Regions from separate parts of the Streptomyces sp. NPDC058469 genome, predicted to be linked through region 1. Evidence: riboswitches for the same ligand, from Rfam matches in the RefSeq annotation. Region 1 holds a riboswitch; each other region holds the start of a gene.

The links. A riboswitch is a leader RNA that binds a small molecule or an ion and turns the genes downstream of it on or off. The one in region 1 is predicted to bind cyclic di-AMP.
Region 2: another riboswitch for cyclic di-AMP. It lies ahead of ACFWP5_RS19720 (transglycosylase SLT domain-containing protein); the one in region 1 lies ahead of ACFWP5_RS21235 (C40 family peptidase).
Region 3: another riboswitch for cyclic di-AMP. It lies ahead of ACFWP5_RS40915 (peptidoglycan DD-metalloendopeptidase family protein); the one in region 1 lies ahead of ACFWP5_RS21235 (C40 family peptidase).
Region 4: another riboswitch for cyclic di-AMP. It lies ahead of ACFWP5_RS48580 (NlpC/P60 family protein); the one in region 1 lies ahead of ACFWP5_RS21235 (C40 family peptidase).

The regions. Positions count from the first base shown of each region.
Region 1 is NZ_JBHXME010000047.1:25,371-30,317, reverse strand. It holds gene ACFWP5_RS21245 (ATP-dependent Clp protease proteolytic subunit) at 1-446, shown strand, start outside; gene ACFWP5_RS21240 (hypothetical protein) at 454-762, shown strand; cyclic di-AMP (ydaO/yuaA leader) riboswitch at 1,102-1,281, shown strand; gene ACFWP5_RS21235 (C40 family peptidase) at 1,285-1,758, shown strand; gene ACFWP5_RS21230 (ATP-binding protein) at 1,844-2,302, opposite strand; gene ACFWP5_RS21225 (helix-turn-helix domain-containing protein) at 2,515-3,384, shown strand; gene ACFWP5_RS21220 (DUF397 domain-containing protein) at 3,394-3,618, shown strand; gene ACFWP5_RS21215 (8-amino-7-oxononanoate synthase) at 3,659-4,786, opposite strand; gene bioB (biotin synthase BioB) at 4,934-4,947, shown strand, end outside.
Region 2 is NZ_JBHXME010000041.1:52,064-57,010, reverse strand. It holds gene ACFWP5_RS19725 (CocE/NonD family hydrolase) at 1-1,813, shown strand, start outside; cyclic di-AMP (ydaO/yuaA leader) riboswitch at 2,045-2,250, shown strand; gene ACFWP5_RS19720 (transglycosylase SLT domain-containing protein) at 2,254-2,727, shown strand; gene ACFWP5_RS19715 (HAD family hydrolase) at 2,844-3,650, opposite strand; gene ACFWP5_RS19710 (LacI family DNA-binding transcriptional regulator) at 3,757-4,785, opposite strand.
Region 3 is NZ_JBHXME010000147.1:15,629-20,575, forward strand. It holds gene ACFWP5_RS40900 (Glu/Leu/Phe/Val dehydrogenase dimerization domain-containing protein) at 1-718, shown strand, start outside; gene ACFWP5_RS40905 (TetR/AcrR family transcriptional regulator) at 763-1,467, shown strand; gene ACFWP5_RS40910 (SGNH/GDSL hydrolase family protein) at 1,526-2,311, opposite strand; gene ACFWP5_RS40915 (peptidoglycan DD-metalloendopeptidase family protein) at 2,555-3,517, opposite strand; cyclic di-AMP (ydaO/yuaA leader) riboswitch at 3,522-3,684, opposite strand; gene ACFWP5_RS40920 (alpha-galactosidase) at 3,989-4,947, opposite strand, start outside.
Region 4 is NZ_JBHXME010000230.1:670-5,616, reverse strand. It holds gene ACFWP5_RS48590 (endonuclease/exonuclease/phosphatase family protein) at 4-864, shown strand; gene ACFWP5_RS48585 (hypothetical protein) at 866-1,327, opposite strand; gene ACFWP5_RS48580 (NlpC/P60 family protein) at 1,531-3,024, opposite strand; cyclic di-AMP (ydaO/yuaA leader) riboswitch at 3,033-3,205, opposite strand; gene ACFWP5_RS48575 (DUF1996 domain-containing protein) at 3,541-4,947, shown strand, end outside.

The DNA.
Region 1 (4,947 bases):
GGGACATCTCGCTGTACATCAACTCGCCCGGCGGCTCGTTCACCGCGATGTCGGCGATCTACGACACCCTGCGGTTCGTCACCTGTGACGTGGAGACGATCTGCCTGGGTCAGGCCGGCTCGTCCGCGGCGGTGCTGCTGGCCGCGGGCACGCCGGGCAAGCGGTCCGCGCTGCCGGGTGCGCGAGTGGTGATCCACCAGCCCTCACTGCCGGAGCCGATCCAGGGTCAGACGAGTGATCTCACCATCCAGGCCGAGGAGTTGGCGCGCACCCGGTCCCAACTGGAGGCGCTGCTCGCCCTGCACACGGGCCGGACGGTCGAGCAGGTGAGCGCGGACATCGAGCGGGACCGGATCATGGATGCCCAACAGGCCCTGGAATACGGGCTGGTGGACCGCGTCGTGTCCACCCGCAAGACCTCGCTCACCGAGCCGGGCGGGGAGTGAGCCGGCGATGCTGCCGCCGGAGCTGCCGCCGCTGCCCACACTGACGCGCGCCGAGGGCGAGTTGATCGACCGTTATCTGGACGTGGCCGACCTGCTGGGCCGTATCAACCCGGCGCATCACGGGGACACCTACCGTGGGCTGAGGGCCGCTCAGGCGCTCGTGGCCAAGGCCACCGAGCTGCGGGACGCGCTGGCGCTGATGCACCAGCGGGGCGAGACCGAGCTGCACGCCCCCACGCTGGCGCGGGCGCTGCGCGTGCTGGACGGGGAGCGCCGCACGGCCCGCGTCACCCTCCCCTCGCCCTCCGACAGTTGAGGGAGTCGGAGCCGTCCCGGGCGGCGGCGAAACGGGCCGAACGGCGTACCCCCGATCGGCGTAGTCGCTCCTCCGTCCGTGGACCCGTCCGGCTTGCGCAACACGCGTAGCCCGAGGGCCGCATGAGGTGTTCCGGTGCTGGTCCGAGGGCCGCGCGCCCCTCGACACCCGTTCGAACACGGGGGTGTCCACCCGAACGGGTGAGTGGTGAGTAACCCCACAAATCCCCGGTTGCGTTGGGCTTTTCGGACATTCATAGGTGAAGATCCCTGTCTGACGACAAGACCCCGCCGCAGCGGCGGGGCGATCCGGGCGGACGCCGAGTCCTGCCGCCGCCCGGATGACAGGTCGACAGGATTGCATCGGCAGGAGTGGAGGACCCAGGCACGACGGGTCGCCGGGACGGTCACGCCATGACCGGGTCGAGCAGCCCTTGGGGTGAAGCCGCGTCAGCGGCCGGGCAACTTCGCCAGCCCGAATCCGACAGGTCATCCTTCACAGGCGGCTGACGAAGGGTTGCGCATGACTGCGCTCAATCGTGTCCCGTCGCTGATGGTCAGGGCCGGTACGGCCTCGGCCTTCGCCATCGCCGCCGTGGGCGGCTCCGTCGTGATACCGGGCGTCGCATCCGACGCCGCGGCCGCGACACCCGCGACGAAGGCACTCCAGGTCGCGGCGTCCAAGAAGGGCGCCCCGTACAGGTACGGGGCCACCGGACCGGGCCGCTTCGACTGCTCCGGGCTCACGCTGTACTCGTACAAGAAGGCGGGCAAGAAACTGCCCCGTACGGCGGCCCAGCAGTACAACAAGACCCACCACGTCTCGGCCAAGGGCCGCAAGGCCGGGGACCTCGTGTTCTTCCACTCGGGCTCCAGCGTCTACCACGTCGGCATCTACGCCGGGAAGGGAAAGATCTGGCACGCCCCGAAGACCGGGGACGTGGTGCGGCTGCAGAAGATCTGGACCAAGAGCGTCTGGTACGGCCGGGTCAGTTAGGGCCTGTCCGAATCTCCCGAGGGGGTGGCGGCCACCTGACAGGCCGCAACCCCCTCGGGTGTCCAGGGACGTTCGGAACATCGTTCTACGGCTCCTGCTGGCCCCCGGCGGTCACCGGCCGGGCCGGTACGGTCCAGGGCACCTCGATGGAGACCGTCTTGCCGCCCTCCAGGGTGGGCCGGACCTTGAGTTTGCCGCCGCACTCCGCGGTCAGCCAGCGGATGATCACCATGCCCCGGCCGTTGTCCTGCTGGACAGCGGCCGGCAGGCGTTTCGGGAAGCGGGGATGGCTGTCGGTGACCCCGATGCGCAGCCGTTCGTCACGCTCCAGCTGGATGTCCACCGTGAACGTGGGTGACTGCCCGAAGGTGTGCTGTACGGCGTTGGTGGCGAGTTCGGAGACGATGAGGCGGATGGTGTCGGCGACCTCCGTGTCCGCCGGAAGTCCCCATTCCACCAGGGTCCCGACGACGTAGGTGCGGGCGGTGGAGACCGAGGCGGGATCGCTCGGCAGAGTGACGGATGCTTCCAGATGGTCTGCCATGGCGCGGTCGTCCCTTTCCCGCGGGACCGGTGTCCGACACGGAGCGGATGGTTCGAGTACGGTCCCGGACTGGTGCTTCTTCGCCAGACTGCCATTACCGCGTCGGTAACGGTGGCGATCCACCAAGATATGCATATATCTGTCGCTCGAAGCGGTGAACTCTGCCACCTCAGACCGTATTTGGGCGGCTCGGAAGGAGTAAGGAGAAACCCATGCAGTACGGTCCCGCGGTGCGCCGCCGGAAACTGGGCGCGGAACTGCGCGCGTTGCGCGCTGAAGCGGGGCTCACCAGCGGTGAGGCGGCCCGGCTGGTCGGCTGGCATCAGTCGAAGGTGAGCCGCATCGAGACCGGCGCGAGCGGCGTGAAACCGCCCGACGTCCGGTTACTCCTGGACGCCTACCAGGTCGGCGACCCACAACTTCGGGACATGCTGCTCGTGCTGGCGGGCTCCGACGACGGTGGCGGCCGGCACCACTGGTGGCACGCCTATCGCGGTGTACTGCCGCCCGCCTACCGGGACTTCATCAGCCTGGAGTCACAGGCCAGCACGATCCGCAACCTGGAGACCTCGGTCGTCCCCGGACTGCTGCAGACGCCCGAGTACGCCCGGGCGGTGACCCGGGCCGCCGTGGGAGGCCTCGACAACGACGGCCCCGAGCGGCTCGACGCGCTGGTACAGGTGCGGCTGGCCCGGCAGGACGTGCTGCGCGCGGATCCGCCGCTGGCCCTGAGCGTGGTCCTCGACGAGGCGGTGTTGCGGCGGGAGATCGGCGGGCCCGGTGTGATGGCACGTCAGCTGGACCGGCTCGTGGAGGCGGCCCACCTGCCCCAAGTGAGGCTTCAGGTACTGCCGTTCGCCGCAGGAGCGCACATCGGCATCACCGGCCCTTTCGTTATCTTCTCCTTTCCGAGCACTTCTGATCTGGACGTGGTTGTTCTCGACCACTTGACGAGTAGCCTCTACCTCGAACGGAAAGAAGACCTAGAGGCCTACAGCGAGGCCTTCAGCACCCTTCAGTTCCACGCCCTTTCGCCCGAGGATTCGTTGGATTACATCGCCGGGATAGGTGACGGCGCGTAAGGAGGCACCATGTCTGCACTGCCTCGGAACGTACCTTCCAGTACTGATCTGTCCGGTGTGCGGTGGCTGCGCAGCAGCTACAGCACGGGAGCGAACAACTGCGTCGAGGCGGCACGTCCGCACACAGGCCCCCGCGCGGGGCTGCTCGCCGTACGCGACTCGAAGGACCCGCAAGGACCCGCCCTGCTCTTCTCCCCCGCGAGCTGGACGGGCTTCCTCACCGCGTTCCACTGATCGGTCCGCCCATCGCGACTCACGACCGTGTCACGCCGACTCATGGTCGCGTCTCGCCGATCACACGTACAGCGCGTTCGATCTCGGCCCCGGAGAGGTCCGCTCGGGCGGTCAGCCTGAGCCGTGAGATGCCGTCGGGCACGGAAGGAGGACGGAAGCAGCCCACGGCCAGCCCTGCCGTACGGCAGTCGGCCGCCCATTGCACGGCCGCCTCCGGGGACGGCGCACGCACCGAGACCACGGCGGCGTCCGGACGTACCGCTTCCAGACCCGCGGCGGTCAGCCGTGCGTGCAGGTCACCCGCCACGGCGCGCGCCCGTGCGGCCCGCTCGGGCTCGCGCCGCAGCAGGGTGAGCGCCGCGAGCGCCGCACCCGTGGCAGCAGGCGCCAGTCCCGTGTCGAAAATGAACGTCCGCGCCGCGTTGACCAGATGGTCGATCACCCGCGCCGGCCCGAGCACGGCACCGCCCTGACTGCCCAGAGACTTGGACAACGTCACCGTCACGACCACGTCCTCACCCCCCGCGAGCCCCGCCGCGAACGGCGCCCCACGCCCCCCGTCGCCCAGCACCCCGAGCCCGTGCGCGTCGTCGAGCAGCAGCCCCGCCCCGAACTCCCGGCACGCCTCGGCGAGCGCGCCCACGGGCGCCGCGTCCCCGTCCACGGAGAACACCGAGTCGGACACGACGACGGCCTGCCCGTCGTGCGTCCGCAGCGCCTTGCTCACCCCTTCCGGATCCGCGTGTCCTACGACCTGCGTCGCGCCCCGCGCCAGCCGGCAGCCGTCGATCAGGGAGGCGTGGTTGCCCGCGTCGGAGACGATCAGCGAGCCGTGCGGCGCGAGCGTGGTGACCGCGGCAAGGTTGGCCGCGTAGCCGGAGGAGAAGACGAGGGCCGCCTCGAACCCGCAGAACTCGGCCAGCTCGCGCTCCAGTTGGGCATGCAGTTCGGTCGTACCGGTGACGAGCCGCGACCCGGTCGACCCCCCGCCCCAGGTCCGCGCCGCCGCCGCGGCCCCTTCGACGACCTCGGGGTGATGGGCCAGACCCAGGTAGTCGTTGCTCGCGAGATCGAGGAGCGGCGAGTCGGCGGGACGGGGACGCAGGGTCCGTACGAGCCCGGCGCGACGGCGCTGCTCCGCCTGCTCGTCGATCCAGCCGAACGCCATGGTTCCTCCCGGGCTTTTGTAGGCAGTGCACAGACACTAATCGGACGACCAGCCGCCCAGGGTGTGGCAATACCCACACGTCGAACCCTGTCTCTTGTTCAATCTCTCCTTGGCCGCGGGCGGTCCCGTAGGACAGGATCGGACCTCATGGACCTGCTGAA
Region 2 (4,947 bases), on a different contig from region 1:
GGGCCACGGCTACGCCTCCGTCCGCGTCGACGTGCGCGGGCACGGCAACAGCGAGGGCGCACCCGGCGACGAGTACGACGCACAGGAACTCGCGGACGGCGTCGAGGTGGTCAACTGGCTTGCCGCGCAGCCCTGGTGCACCGGCAAGGTCGGCATGTTCGGCATCTCCTGGGGCGGCTTCAACTCCCTCCAGATCGCGGCCCTCGCGCCCGAGCCCCTCAAGGCGATCGTCACGGTCTGCTCCACGGACGACCGCTACGACAACGACGTGCACTACATGGGAGGTTCCGCCCTCGCGGTCGACCTGCACGCCTGGGCGGCCACCATGCTCGCCTTCGTCGCCCGCCCGCCGGACCCCGAGTACGCGGGCCTGATCTGGCGCGACATGTGGCTCGAACGCCTCGAACAGATCGACCCGTTCATCCACACCTGGCTCGCCCACCAGATCCGCGACGACTACTGGCGCCACGGCAGCGTCTGCGAGGACTACGGCGCGATCGACGCGGCCGTCCTCGCGGTGGGCGGCTGGCACGACCCGTACCGCGACACGGTGCTGCGGCTCGTCGAGCACCTCCCGCCGGACCGCGTGCGCGGCCTGGTCGGCCCCTGGTCGCACCAGTACCCCGACCGCGGCCTGCCGCCGGGCCCCGCGATCGGCTTCCTCCAGGAGACCCTCCGCTGGTGGGACCAGCACCTCAAGGGCATCGACACGGGGGTGATGGCGGACCCCCTCCTGCGTGCCTACGTCAGCGACTCCCACCCTCCGGCCACGGTCTACGACTCCCTTCCGGGCCGCTGGGTCGGCGAGCCCGCGTGGCCCTCGCCGCACGTGAAGACGACGACGTACGGCCTCCGGGGCGCCCCCGTGATCGTCCGCTCCCCCATGCACACCGGTGTGGACGCGGGCCGTTTCTTCCCCTTCGGGAACGACGCCGATCTGCCGCCGGACCAGCGGGACGAGGACGCGCGCTCCGCGTGCTTCGAGTTCGAGGTGCCGGCCGAGACGTGGGTGCTGGGGCGGCCGGGGGTGCGGCTGCGGCTGACCTGCGAGGTGCCGCGCGGGCAGGTGATCGCGCGGCTGTGCGACGTCGCCCCCGACGGCTCCTCGACCCTGGTCACCCGGGGTGTGCTGAACCTGTCGGCGCGGCACGGGCGGGACCGGGCGGTGCCGTGGACGCCGGGTGCCACCGAGGACGTGACCTTCGAGCTGAACGGCATCGGGCACGCGTTCCCGCCCGGGCATCGCATCCGGCTCGCGGTGTCGTCGGCGTACTGGCCGTGGATCTGGCCGCAGCCGGAGTCGGCGGCGGGCTTCACGCTGGACCCGGAGGGGAGCGCGCTCGAACTCCCCGTGCGGGAGCACGAGTTGACCGACGACCTCCGTACCGACGACATCCGCTTCGAGGAGCCCGAGGAGGCCGAGCCACTCGGGGTGAACTACCCGGCCACCCTTGACGAACCGCGCCCCGAGCGGCTGGTCGTGCGGGATGTGGCGAAGGGCGAGTGGCGGCTGGAGGTGGACCCCCGGTACGGCGGCACGCGCGTGTACCCGGACGGACTGGAGTTCACCGAGGACGCGCTGGAGACGTACACGATCGACGAGTCGGACCCGTTGTCGGCGCGCACCCGCTCGGACTGGTCGATCCGGCTGCACCGGCCGGAGGCGGCCTGGGACACGAGCGTGCGCACGCGGTCGGAGATTACTTGCGACGAAACGGACTTTATTACCTCCAACGAGGTCATCTGCACCGAGGGCGAAGAGGTGATCTTTCATCGGACATGGGAGAAAAGGATTCCGAGAACTGCCAGTTGAGGTCGAATGCCCGATTTGCCGTTCTTAATCCTCCCGTGAGTTGGGTCACTCATTTCTGTGCGCGACCTGTGTCCCGGTCTGCCCGCGTTTCCCCTTATGGCGTTTGACAGTTGACCCTTGGCTCACGCAAAGGATCAAGTGCCCCATACGCCTCAGACCAAGGTCAATAGGGGTTAGGTGTGATTCCGCCACTTGTTCCGGACATGTGCTCTCGCATACGTTCCCGGCCTGTCGAGCGGAACGCCGAATCCTGCCGCCGCCCGGCATCCCAGCCACGAACACATCTCGCACGGCAGGAGCGGGGGAACCAGGTAAGTCGCCGGACCGGTCGTCGCGACCGGAACGGCTTGGGGTTAAGTCACGTCCGCAAGGGCCTGGCCGGGCACCTCCCAGCCCGAACCCGACAGCTCACCTCGCAGGCGACGGAGAGGAACCTCGTCATGCCTGCAACCGCTCAGTCCCGCCGCGCCCGCCTTGTCCGCCGCCTGGTCGTCACCGGCACGGGTGTGGCGATACTCGCCCTGCCTGTCGTCGGTGCGACCACCGCGTCGGCCGCCACCACGTCGACCAGTTCGACCACTGCCGCCGGGTACCCCAACACCCTTGACGGGTGGATCCGTGAGTCGCTCGCGATCATGGCGCAGAAGGGGATTCCGGGTACGTACAACGGGATCTACCGGAACGTGATCCGTGAGTCCTCCGGCAACCCGTACGCCATCAACAACTGGGACTCCAACGCGGTGGCCGGTACGCCGTCGAAGGGGTTGCTTCAGGTGATCGACCCGACGTTCAACGCGTACCACGTGGCGGGGACGTCGTTCGACTCGTACGACCCGGTCGCGAACATCACCGCCGCCTGCAACTACGCGGCGGCTGTGTACGGCTCCATCGACAACGTGTACGGGGCTTACTAGAACCGTTGGATCAGCCACGACGGGTTTGTGTTTTGAGTGACACCATCGTCGTGGCTGGTCGCGCAGTTCCCCGCGCCCCTGAAAAGGCCCTTCGGGCCCCTTTTCAGGGGCGCGTTCTAGCTGAACAGTCTTTCCAGTACCACCGCGATGCCGTCGTCCTCGTTCGACAGCGTCACCTCGTCGGCCACCGCCTTGAGTTCGGGGTGGGCGTTGGCCATTGCCACGCCGTGGGCTGCCCAGTCGAACATCGGGATGTCGTTCGGCATGTCGCCGAAGGCGATGGTGTCGGACGGGGTGAGGCCCAAGTGGCGGGCGGCCAGGGCCAGGCCCGTCGCCTTGGTGATGCCGAGTGGCTGGAGTTCGACGGTGCCGGGGCCCGACATGGTGACCGAGGCCAGGGAACCGACCACCGAGCGAGCCGTGGACGCCAACTCGTCGTCCGCCAGGGCGGGGTGACGGAGCAGCACCTTGCTGATGGGTTCCGCCCAGAGGTCGTCGCGTCGGCCGACCCGTACCGCGGGGAGCGTGGGGTGCGGCATCAAGTAGCCGGGCTCGATGAGGGTGAGGCCGTCCACGCCGTCCTGGTCGACCGCCGCGTACACCTGGCCCACCTCGGCCTCGATCTTGCCCAGCGCGGTCTCCGCCAACTCCCGGTCCAGGGTGACCGACCAGAGCAGACGGTCCGCGCCGGCGTCGTACAACTGCGCGCCCTGTCCGCACACCGCGAGCCCCCTGGAGCCGAGGTCGTCGAGGAGGGGCCGCACCCTCGGGGCGGGCCGGCCGGTGACGACGAGATGCCGTGCACCTGCCGCCGCCACCCGCCGCAGCGCGGCGAGGGACCGGTCGGAGAGTGTGTCGTCGCCGCGCAGCAGCGTCCCGTCCAGGTCGGTGGCGATCAGTGCATATGCGTGGGGTGCGGCCATGATCAGAGAATACGGATGGAAAGCCCCACCGACTCGACACGAACCGGACGGCTCACGCCTACACATGCGTTGACCCGTGTTCCGGTTGGTTTGACAGTTACGGCGGTTATGCCGACTCCCGGATCACCAGTTCGGTGGGCAGGATCACGCCCGCCGTGTCCTCGCCGGCGATCTGGGCCAGCAGCATCCGCACCATCTCGGCGCTGATCCGGTCGTAGGGCTGGCGCATGGTCGTGAGGGCCGGGGTGATGGCGGTGGCCGCCGCCGAGTCGTCGAAGCCTCCGACAGCGATGTCATCCGGGACCGAACGGCCGGACTGTTGCAGGGTGTTGACGACTCCCAGCGCCATCAGGTCGGAAGCTACGAAGACCGCGTCTATGTCGGGGGCCTGGGACAGGAGTCTGCGGGCCGCTTCCTCGCCGCCCGTGCGACGGTAGTCGCCCTCGACCACGAGGGTCGGGTCGTGGGGCAGGCCCGCCTCGGTGAGGACGTCGCGGTAGCCGGCCAGGCGGTCGGGGCCGCCCGGGGCGTCGAGCGGGCCGGTGACCATGCCGATGCGGCGACGGCCGCCCGCGATGAGATGGCGGACCATCTCCTGGGCGCCGTCGCGGTCGGCGGCGGCCACGTAGCTGTACTTGGAGGCGGTGCCGAGCGGCTTGCCGCAGGCCACCAACGGGATGCCCGCGTCCCGGAGTTCGGACGCGACCGGGTCGCCGCTGTGGTTGGAGACCAGGAGAACGCCGTCCACGTGGCCCGAGGTGATGTACCTCGTCAGTCGGCGGCGCTCGTCCTTTGAAGAGGCCAGCATCAGCAGCAGCGGGATGTCGTGGCGGGCCAGGTGTTCGGTGCAGCCCCGCAGCAGGACATTGAAGTTGGGGTCCTCGAAGAACTTCTCCTGCGGCTCGGTGAGGAGGAACGCCACCGAGTCCGACCGTCCGGTGCTCAGGGAGCGGGCGTGCCGGTTGACGACGTAGCCCGTCTTCCTGATCGCCGTCTCCACCGCGGTGCGCGCGGCGGGCGAGACGTAGTGGCCGCCGTTCAGGAACCGGGAGACGGTGCCCCGCGACACGCCCGCCTCGCGGGCCACGTCGTGGATGGTGGGCGGCTTGCGGCGGCCGTTCGAGCTCGTCGTCATGTTCCTCGTTCGTGGTGGGGGGCGGTCGGCTGTGGGGGGTCCGCCCGGTTCCTGGGCAGGTCGCGCGAAGTCGGCAGCGGTTCGGCCGCGCCCTGAAGGGGCGCGGGGCTGCGTTCGATGTGCGGCTACCGCCGCGTGGGCGCGACCAGCCACGACGGCGCC
Region 3 (4,947 bases), on a different contig from region 1:
CGAGGTGGACGGCATCGGTCTCGACGAGCTGGTCGGCGGCTGCGGGGTCGCCGAGTCGGTGCTCGCGGCGCTGGACAGGGCGGGCGTGCCGTACGCGGGGACGCGGGTCGCCGTGCAGGGCCTGGGCACCATGGGCGGGGCCACGGCGCGGTTCCTCACGCGCGCGGGATTGACGATTGTCGCCGTCGCCGACATCAAGGGCACGATCGCGAACCCGGACGGCCTCGACGTGGACGCGCTCCTCGCGGCCCGGGACACCTACGGCACCGTGGACCGCTCCGTGCTGCGCCCCGGCGACCTCGAACTCCCCGGCGAGGACTGGCTGTCCATCGAGGCGGAGGTGCTGGTTCCGGCGGCGGTGTCGTACGCGATCGACACCACGAACCAGCAGGGGATCACCGCCCGCTGGATCGTCGAGGCGGCCAACATGCCGGTACTGCCGGAGGCGGAGGAACTGCTGTCCGCGCGCGGGGTCACCGTACTGCCGGACGTGGTCGTGAACTCCGGGACGAACGCCTGGTGGTGGTGGACCCTGTTCGGCGACATCGGCGCGGACGCGGACGAGGCGTTCGCCCACACCCGGCGTTCGATGCGCGCGCTGATCGACCGGATGCTGGCCCGCGCGGAGGCCGACGGCACGACACCGCGCGCCGCCGCGCACGCCATCGTCGCGGACCGGCTGCCGGTCATCGCGGAACGGTTCGGCTGGTACCGGTGACGCGCGGCACAACACCCCTATGGGCAACGGATTAGGGTGATCGCGTGGCGAGAGTGCGGTTGAGCGTGGCGGAGCGGCGGGCCGAGTTGCTGCGGGCCGCCGTCGAGCAGATCGAGGCGCGGGGTGTGGCGGCGGTCAGGATCGCCGACGTGGCCTCGGCGCTCGGTGTGAGCAACGCGCTGGTGCTCTATCACTTCTCGACCAAGGAGAAACTGGTCGCCGCCGCGTTCACCTTCGCCGCCGAGGACGACCTCGCGCATCTGCGCAAGCTGCTCGGCCGCCGTACGACCGCGCTACGTCGGCTGCGGGCCGCGGTGCGCTGGTACGCGCCGACCGGGCAGGCCAAGGGCTGGCGGCTGTGGATCGAGGGCTGGGCGGCGGCCCTGCGCGAACCCGCCCTCCTGGACGTCACCCGCGACCTCGACCGGCAGTGGAAGCAGGCCCTCTCCGAGGTCGTCGCCGAGGGAGTGACCGCGGGCGAGTTCCACTGCCCGGACCCGGCCACCACCGCCCTGCGCCTCACGGCCCTCCTCGACGGGCTCGCCGTACAGATGACGGCGTACGCGGGAGCGGTGTCGCGGGCGCGGGCCCTGGAGTGGGTCGACGAGGCGCTCGCCCGCGAACTGGGCCTGGACCGGGCCGCGTTGACCGCCCCTGAACCGTCCCCCTGTGGACACTCAGTCCAGTTCGTCGGCCGTGTCGTCGATGAGCGAGACCAGCCGACCTCGCCGGGACGTGCGACGACGTAGAACCCCCGGCGCGGCGGCCGTACCCGTCACCCTGTGACCCCGTAACCCACTCACCCCGTCAGGCCACCCAGTCGATCCGCATCTTGATGTCGTCCGGCGAGAGCGCGCCCTTCGCCTCCGCATGGTCCCCCGAGGACTCGCCCCGCAGCCGGCGCCCGATCCACGGGACCAGGTACTCGCGCGCCCAGTGCACGTCGTCGCGCCGGACGTCGAGCGTGCCGCGCGGCGGCAGTGGCGGCCAGGCCTGGTCCGGGTCGGCCGGGACCTCGACGCCGAGGACCTGGCCGGCGCGGAGCGCCACGCGCGTGTGCCCCTCGGGAGAGAGGTGGAGCCGGTCGCCGTCCCAGGCCCGCCGGTCCTGGACCGTCTTGAGGGACCACAGGTCGAGCACCGGGCAGCCGTAGCGGTCGGCGATGGCCCGCACATGTCCGTTGTAGGTGGCGATCTTGCCGCGCAGATGCTTGAGCACGGGCACGCCGCGGGTGTCGAAGCCGGTCGTCACCATGACGGTGCCGACTGCGGCGGTGAGGTCGGCGACCGCGCGTTCGAAGCGCTCGGCGACCTCGTCGGGGTCGGTGCCCGGACGGATGATGTCGTTGCCGCCCGCGGCCAGGGAGACCAGGTCGGGCCCGATCTCCTTGGCCCTGGTGAGCTGGTCGGCCACGATCTGGTCGAGCAGTTTCCCGCGCACGGCCAGGTTGGTGTACTCGAAGTCGCCCTCGGGCCGCCGGTCCGCGAGCAGTACCGCGAACCGGTCGGCCCAGCCGACCATCGCCCCGTCGGGCCCGGGGTCGCCGACGCCCTCGGTGAAGCTGTCCCCCACCGCCACGTACGACCCGATCACTGATCTGTTGCCACTCTTCGAATCGTTAGCCACGGCAACCATAATTCACCCTGGAGTGTGACCTACGCGATCGTAATATGGGGTTGACGGACGGTGAGATAAGCCACTTGTAAAGAGTTGTCCAAAGTCGGAATAACTCCCTGACCAGGGGCGTTGGCGCCGGAACTGCCATATACCGAAGGCCGGACCCGGGGATCAGGGTCCGGCCTTCGGTGACATGGGGCAGGCGTCGGGAGCCAGCTGTCAGCCGACGGTGACGCCGTGCGAGCGGAGGTAGGCGACCGGGTCCACGTCCGAGCCGTAGTACGGCGTGGTCCGGATCTCGAAGTGCAGGTGCGGGCCGGTCACGTTGCCGGTCGCGCCGGAGAGGCCTATCTGCTGACCCTCGGTCACGGTCTGGCCGGCCGAGACGGACAGCTGCGACATGTGGGCGTACTGCGAGTACTCGCCGTCCGCGTGCCGGATCACGACCTCGTTGCCGTAGGCGCCGTCGTAGGCCGCCGAGACGACCGTGCCCGCGGCGATCGCCTTGATGGTCGTACCGGTCGGCACGACGAAGTCGACACCGGTGTGGTAGCCGCTGGACCACATGCTGCCCGCGACGCGATAGCCGGTGCCGATGGTGGCGCCGGTCACGGGGAGGGCGTAACCCGTGGAGGTGCTGGTGCTGTCATCGCTCTGCGTGGCCGAGGTGCTCTTCGACGCGGAAGACGAGGAAGAGGAAGAGGAAGACGACGAGGAGGACGAAGAAGACGAAGAACCGGAGGACTTGGACGACTTCGTCGTGTCCGTCCCGCTCGACCCGCCCGTCGAGGCCTTCTCACCGAGGGAGAGCTTCAGGCCCGCGTGGATCAGCGACGGATCGCCGCCGATGGCCTCGCGGTTGTCCTGGTAGATCTTCTTCCAACCGCCGGTGACGTCCTGCTCCTCGGCGATCTTCGCGAGCCAGTCGCCCGACCGTACCGAATACGTCTTTACGCCCGACGCCTTCGAGACGGTCTTCGCAGTGGCCTTCTCCGTGACCGTCTTCTCGGTCGTCGGAACGGACTGAACTGCCTTTTCCGGAGCGGAAGTCGTGGTCGCGGCATGGGCGCCGGTGGCCCCCATGAGCGGAAGGGCGAGCGCGGCGCCGCCCGTTCCGGCTACGGCCATCGAGCGGGTGAAGCGCTGGGACTTCGGGCGGCGGTGCTTACCCTTCGCGGGCATGACGAATTCCTCTCCGGCGCCTGCGGGGTGAGCTGTCGGGTGCGGGCTGGAGATGCCCGGCCGCGCGCTGGTCGCGGCTTAACCCCAAGCCCGTTCCGGAGACCGGAACAGGCGTCTTACCTGTGGGTCCCCCGCTCCTGCCGCATACGGGTGGGTGTGTGCGGAGTCCGGTCGGCGGCAGGATTGGGCGTCCGTCCGGATTGGTGGCGAACGTAAGCGAGGAAGACGCAAAGGGACAAGCAGGAGGTTCCACGGATTTGCGTTTCTTGTGATCCCCTGTGGGAATTCACAGTCACCCTCCGTGAATTCCCCCGGCACTCAACCCCTCAATTCCCCCGTAAAAGCACGTCAATTACGTGAACATGACGAACGACGCACGGTCACGAATATGACGCTGCTCACGTACGCAACTCTCAGGTTCCTTTCTTCCAGAGCGAGTTGGAACTAAGGCTGCAATTGGGGACAGAAGGCTCAGATGCGGCGCAGACGGAGAACCGTCGCATCAAGGTCACCGCGCAGGCCAGTCCGCAGCCCATGGTGCAACAGGACGGCACCCCGGTGGACTTCGCCCGTTTCGAGGCATTCGTACGACGCTGTCGGGTCGAGTCCGCGCAGTCGGAGCGCCGGTACGGGCTCGCCGTAGTGCTGCGCCTGGAGCAGGGCGAGGACGACGGTCTCGTCGCCGCGTACGTACTGCACGGCGCTGAGTCCGCCCCGCGGCGGGCGCAGCCGGTGGAGGTCGCCGTGCTGGACGAGCGGCCGGATCTCCTTGTAGAGGTCCACCCACTGCCGGGCCTCGGCGAGTTCCTCCTCGGTCCACTCCGAGAGGTCGCCGCCGACGCCGAGCACCCCGGCCATGGCGCTCACGAACCGGAAACGCAGGCTGCTGACCCGGCCGTTGAGCTGGGTGTTCGGGCTGTCGGTGACCCAGGCGGCCATCACGCGCGCGGGGTGGATCTGGCTGAAGCCGTGCTGGATGGCGAGCCGGTCGAGCGGGTCGGTGTTGTCCGAGGTCCACACCTGGTCCGTGCGGCTCATGATGCCGAGGTCGATCCGCCCGCCGCCGCCGGAGCAGGACTCGAAGGCCACACCCGGGTGGGCCGCCCGCAACCGGTCGAACAGGGCGTACAACGCGCGCACATGGTCCACCCAGAGGCGCTGTGGATAGGCGTCACCGGGCCACCCGGCGTCCGTGAAGCAGCGGTTGAAGTCCCACTTCACGTAGTCGATCGGGGCGCTGGAGAGAAGCCCGTCGAGCTGCTCCCAGAGGTACTCCTGGACGTCCTCGCGAGCCAGGTTCAGCACGAGCTGATTGCGGAACTCCGTCCGCTTTCGCCCCTCCTGGTACTGCACCCAGTCCGGGTGCGCGCGGTACAGGTCGCTGTCCGCGTTGACCATCTCGGGCTCGACCCAGATGCCGAACTGCATGC
Region 4 (4,947 bases), on a different contig from region 1:
ATCATGGGTGAGTTACTGGTGAGATGCGCGACGTTCAACGTGCTGCACGGTCGGCAGATCCAGCCGGACGGCCGCCCGGAGCCCGCTGCCCCCGACGATCCCTCGGCACCCCTCGCCGAAGCCGTCGCGTCCCTGGACGCCGATGTGCTGGCACTCCAGGAGATCGACTGCCTCCAGGAGCGGTCGGGCGGTGTCGATCAGGCGGCGGTCGCCGCCGACGCGATGGGCGCACGCGACTGGCGCTACGCGACGGCGCTGCACTGCCGTTCCGTGCCGGGCCGGGGCTGGGTCCGCGACCCGGCCGAGCCCGGGATGCGCGTCTACGGCCCCGAGGGTCGGCAGCCCGAAGTCCCTTCGCACGGACTGGCGTTGCTGTCCCGGCTTCCGGTCCACGAGTGGCGGGCCCTGCGGCTCCCGGCGGCGCCCTTCGGCATGCCGTTGCGGGTGGCCGGGCGGGCCGCTCCGGTGCTGGCCCGGGATCAGCCCCGGGCCGCCCTGGCCGCCGTGCTGGAAGGACCGCACGGCCCGTTCACCGTCGTGGCCGTGCATCTCTCGTTCGTGCCGGGGTGGAACATCGGGCAGCTGCGCACCGTGCGCCGCTGGATCGCCGATCTGCCCCAACCCCGGGTACTGATGGGCGACTTCAACCTCTTCGGCGCCCTTCCCCGGCTCACCCTGAACGCGACCGCGCCGCGTGCCTGGCGGAGTTCGGCCCGACGGGCGACCTTTCCGTCACACCGGCCGCTCGTCCAGCTCGATCACGTCATGACGACGGGGCTCGGCGAGGACGCCGTTGGGACGGTGTGCGTGCCGAGGACGGCGATCTCGGATCACCGACCGCTGGTGGTGGAGGTGCCCCTCTGAGTCAGTTCCACAGGGGGTAGGTCACGGTGTGCTGGAACTTGTCCGGCCTCGCGCCGGGGTACGTCAGGGTGATGTCGGTGTACTGCCGTACGTGCGGATGCCGCTTCCAGGTCTGCGCGGTGTCGAGCCGGACGGCGACCGGGTACGAGTGGAACTTGCCCACCGCGCAGTAGGGCTTGCAGTCGTTCACCACGTTGACGCCCGTGGCCGTCGCGGAGTTGTCGTTCCAGGACGTCCAACGCAGCGACGTGAGGCGGCTGTTGCCGTCGCCGCAGGCGAGCATGAAGTCGGTGGGGCGCACCTCGGGATGCCACAGGCAGTCGACGAGCACGGGGTCCGCACCCTGCCGATGGGCGGCTGCCGGCGTCGCGTCCGCCGTGGCCGCGGACGAGGTGCCGACGGCCGGCGCGAGCAGGGCGGCGGCACAGAGCGTGACGACTCCCACCATGGTGTGTTTGTACATGTCCGCTCCCGGCCGCCTCTTCGTCCTCGTCGCCCCGCACCCGCACCGGCGGTGGGCCCGCCTGCCGGGGCACGGTCGTCGTGTCTCTGTCGACGCTACGACCGTGTCCCAGGATGCACCACTCGTACGGGTCAACGACGCGGTTGGCCGGGAGTGTCGCGGGGTGTGCGGTCAGGGCCGGGAAATGCCCGGCCCCGATCGGATCAGGCGGGCCGTACGGCGCCCCGGATGGCGGCGGCACCGGCGTGGAAGATCGATTCCTCGCGGATCGGCGTACCCGGGCTCGGCGCGTGGATCATCAGGCCGTTGCCGGTGTAGATGCCGACGTGGTCGATGCTGTCGTAGAAGAAGATCAGGTCGCCGGGGCGGATGTCCGTGAGCGGGACGAGCGCGCCGGCGCCCGACTGTTCCTGGGCGGTGCGCGGGAGAAGGACGCCCGCGGCCTTCCAGGCGGCCTGGGTGAGGCTGGAGCAGTCGTACGCGTCCGGTCCCGCCGCGCCCCACAGGCACGGCCTGCCGATCTGCGCGCGGGCGAAGGCGAGCGCGGTGCTGGTCTTGCTGTGCGTGTTGGGGTCCTGGAGTGCGGCGGGTACGGCCGCGGCGGGTGCCGGGCTGACGGTCGGGGCCGCGGGGAGAATGATCTCCGGGGCCATCGTCGGAGCCGTGGGCAGGGTGAACTCGGGGGCGACGACCGGGGCCGCGGCGAAGGAGACCTCGGCGGGGGGTGCGGTCGGCTGCCACTCCTGCTGCGGCGGGCGCCAGTCCGGTTCCGGTGTGGTGTACCAGGTGGGCGGGCCGGTGGGCTGCTCGGGCACCATGGGTATCTGGCCGGTGGACCAGGTCGGCTGCTCGGTGACCATGGGCATCTGACCGGTGGACCAGGTCGGCTGCTCGGCCACCATGGGTATCTCGCCGGTGGACCAGGTCGCCTCTGGGGCCGGCCAGGAGGTTTCCGGGGTCGGCCAGGGGGCGCTCGCCGGGGCGGGTTGTTCGGAGCGCGGCGCGGCGATGTACGGGAGCAGCTCCAGGTCCGCGGTGAGCGGGTCGAAGACCGGCGCCGGGGCGGCCGCGAGGGCGAACTGCTGTGATTCCACGACGGGCGCGAGCGGCACTTCGATGGCGGGCACGGGCGGCAGGTCGAGGACGGTCGCCTGCGGCATCTGAGCCATCTGAGGCAACTGGGGTGCCTGCGGCGCGGCGGGCGGCAGCGCGGCGATGGGCCCGGCGGTCAACTCCGCGACAGCGGCGGTGAGTTGCGGGGCTGCGAGTTCCGGTACGGAGGTCCCCGCGGTCAGTTCGGCCACGGCGCGGCTGGGCTGCGCTTCGAGTGCTCGGCCGCCGCCTTCGGGCTCGGGGCGTCGTTCGGGGCGCTCCGGCCGAGCTGCCGCCGGGCGGGCGGGAGTCCTGCTGGGCGGGAGGATCGCCGGTACGGTCGGGCCGAGTTGGGCGCGGGCCCGGTCGAACCACTGCTTGGTGACCGCGTCGAGGGCGGGGTCGGAAGGACGCGACGCGCTGGGACGGGGCTCGACACGCTTGCGCGGGCCCCCGGACATCTTGCGCGTGGCGTTGTAGTTTCCGGTGGCCGTCTCGGCCCTGTCGTAAAGGGAATTGATCCGCCGCTGGACTTCGTCACGGCTGGGTCGGTCGTCCACGGTCGGGCCACTGCCTCCGGTGCGCGTACTTCGTTCTGCCGGCATGGCAGACGTGCTCCTTCCGTATCGCGCCTACCGAGTTAGCTGTCGGGTTCGGGCGTCGATCACGGAAGGTTTGCCCTACGGCCCTTGCCCCGACGGGCAGTTGGACCGATTCACCCCAAGTCGGTTGGGTCCCCGGCTCCGGCTGTCGCGAGCGACACACCGGATTCGGCGCAAGCCATGCGGCCCGGCGCTGCTCGCCGGAGTAGGTCGTACGGCCTGAGCGTCAACTTAGCCAACGTGTGTGCCTCGTGTGAAGGTTGAAGCGCGATATGTCCGATACGTTTTTGTGACCTTTACCTCTCCCGGACATGTACCAGGGGTCATGAGCCCGCCGAGCCTGGTGATCCATATGAGGTCGCTATGAATTTTTGAGGCGGTTGAACACACTGGGGTCCGGCTCCGTATTGGGACGGGGGATTTCCATGCCGGGACGATCCGGGCCGACCGATACGTGTAGGAGCAACTTCCTTGGCACGCAACACGCGCAGACGCCCCACGGGCGCACGACGCGCGACGATGGCAGCAGTCGCCCTGATGCTGGGCGGCGGAGGACTGGTGGCGGCGAACGTCTACGCGTCGGCGTCCGAAGGTGGTTGGGGCGGTGACTCCACCAAGCAAGGGTCTCCGGACGCGGCGTCGGGAGGCGCCACGATCGACTGCCCGGACATCGGCACCCAGCTGACGACGGTCCCCGACGAGGCGAAGACCGAGGTCGACGCCCAACTCGCGCTTCTGGACCAGCAGATAACCGAGGCCTACCAGAAACTGAAGGACTCGACGGAGTCCATACGCCAGGACGCCTCCTTCGCCGACAACGCGATCATGAATCCGTTGAAGGAGAAGCGGGCGGCGACCATCGGGCGGATCGACGACGCCATCGCGCGGGTCGGGGACCGCCCGGAGGGACTCGACGCGCTTGCCGGCTGCACACTGATCGCGCCCAAGGACGGGTCCGACGGCCAGGGCGGCGGCGCGAGCAGCAGCGCCAGCGCCAGCGGCGGCGACCAGAGCGGCCAGGACCAGCAGGGCAACCAGCAGTCCACCAACGGGCCCGTCGCCTCGGACTATGCGGACATCACCTCCGTACAGCCGAACGTGAACACTGCGCAGGACCAGGCCGACGCCTCCCGCGGCACGTTCGTCACCGCCTGCGGGGTGAACGAGAACGGCCTGTTCAACTCCGACAACGTGATCGTCGCCCCCGGAGTCACCAACGGCGCCCACCACTTCCACGACTACATCGGCAACCAGTCCAACAACGCCTTCGCCAGCGACGACGTCCTGGCAAAGGCCAACACGAGCTGTGAGAACCCGGGCGACAAGTCCACGTACTACTGGCCCGTGTTGCGCCTGCAGAACGGCAAGCAGGAGCGGGACGCCAACTCGCCCGGCGGCGGCACCGAGGGCAACTCCGGTCAGATCGTCACCGCGAAGGCCGCCACGCTGACGTTCGTGGGCAACCCGAAGACCAAAGTCGTCGCGATGCCGCGCCTCCTGCGCATCATCACCGGAGACGCCAAGGCCTTCGTGAACGGCCCGGCCAATGCCAACGCCTCCTGGAGCTGCACCGGGTTCGAGGACCGGCAGCTCAAGGACAAGTACCCGCTGTGCCCGTCGGGCAGCGACGTGGTGCGCACCTTCAAGTTCCAGAGCTGCTGGGACGGCCGCAACATCGACAGCGCCAACCACCGCACCCACGTGGCCTTCGAGGCCGCCGACGGCTCCTGCCCGGCGGGCTTCGAGGCCGTTCCGCAGCTGGTGCAGCGGATCGTCTACGGCGTGGACGCGCCGAGCCTCCAGGACGGCGGCAAGACTAGCCCGCTGTTCGCGGTGGACTCCTTCCCCGAGCAGCAGCACAAGCCCGTCACTGACCACGGCGACTTCATCAACGTCTTCGACGAGGGCCTGATGAAGGACATGGTC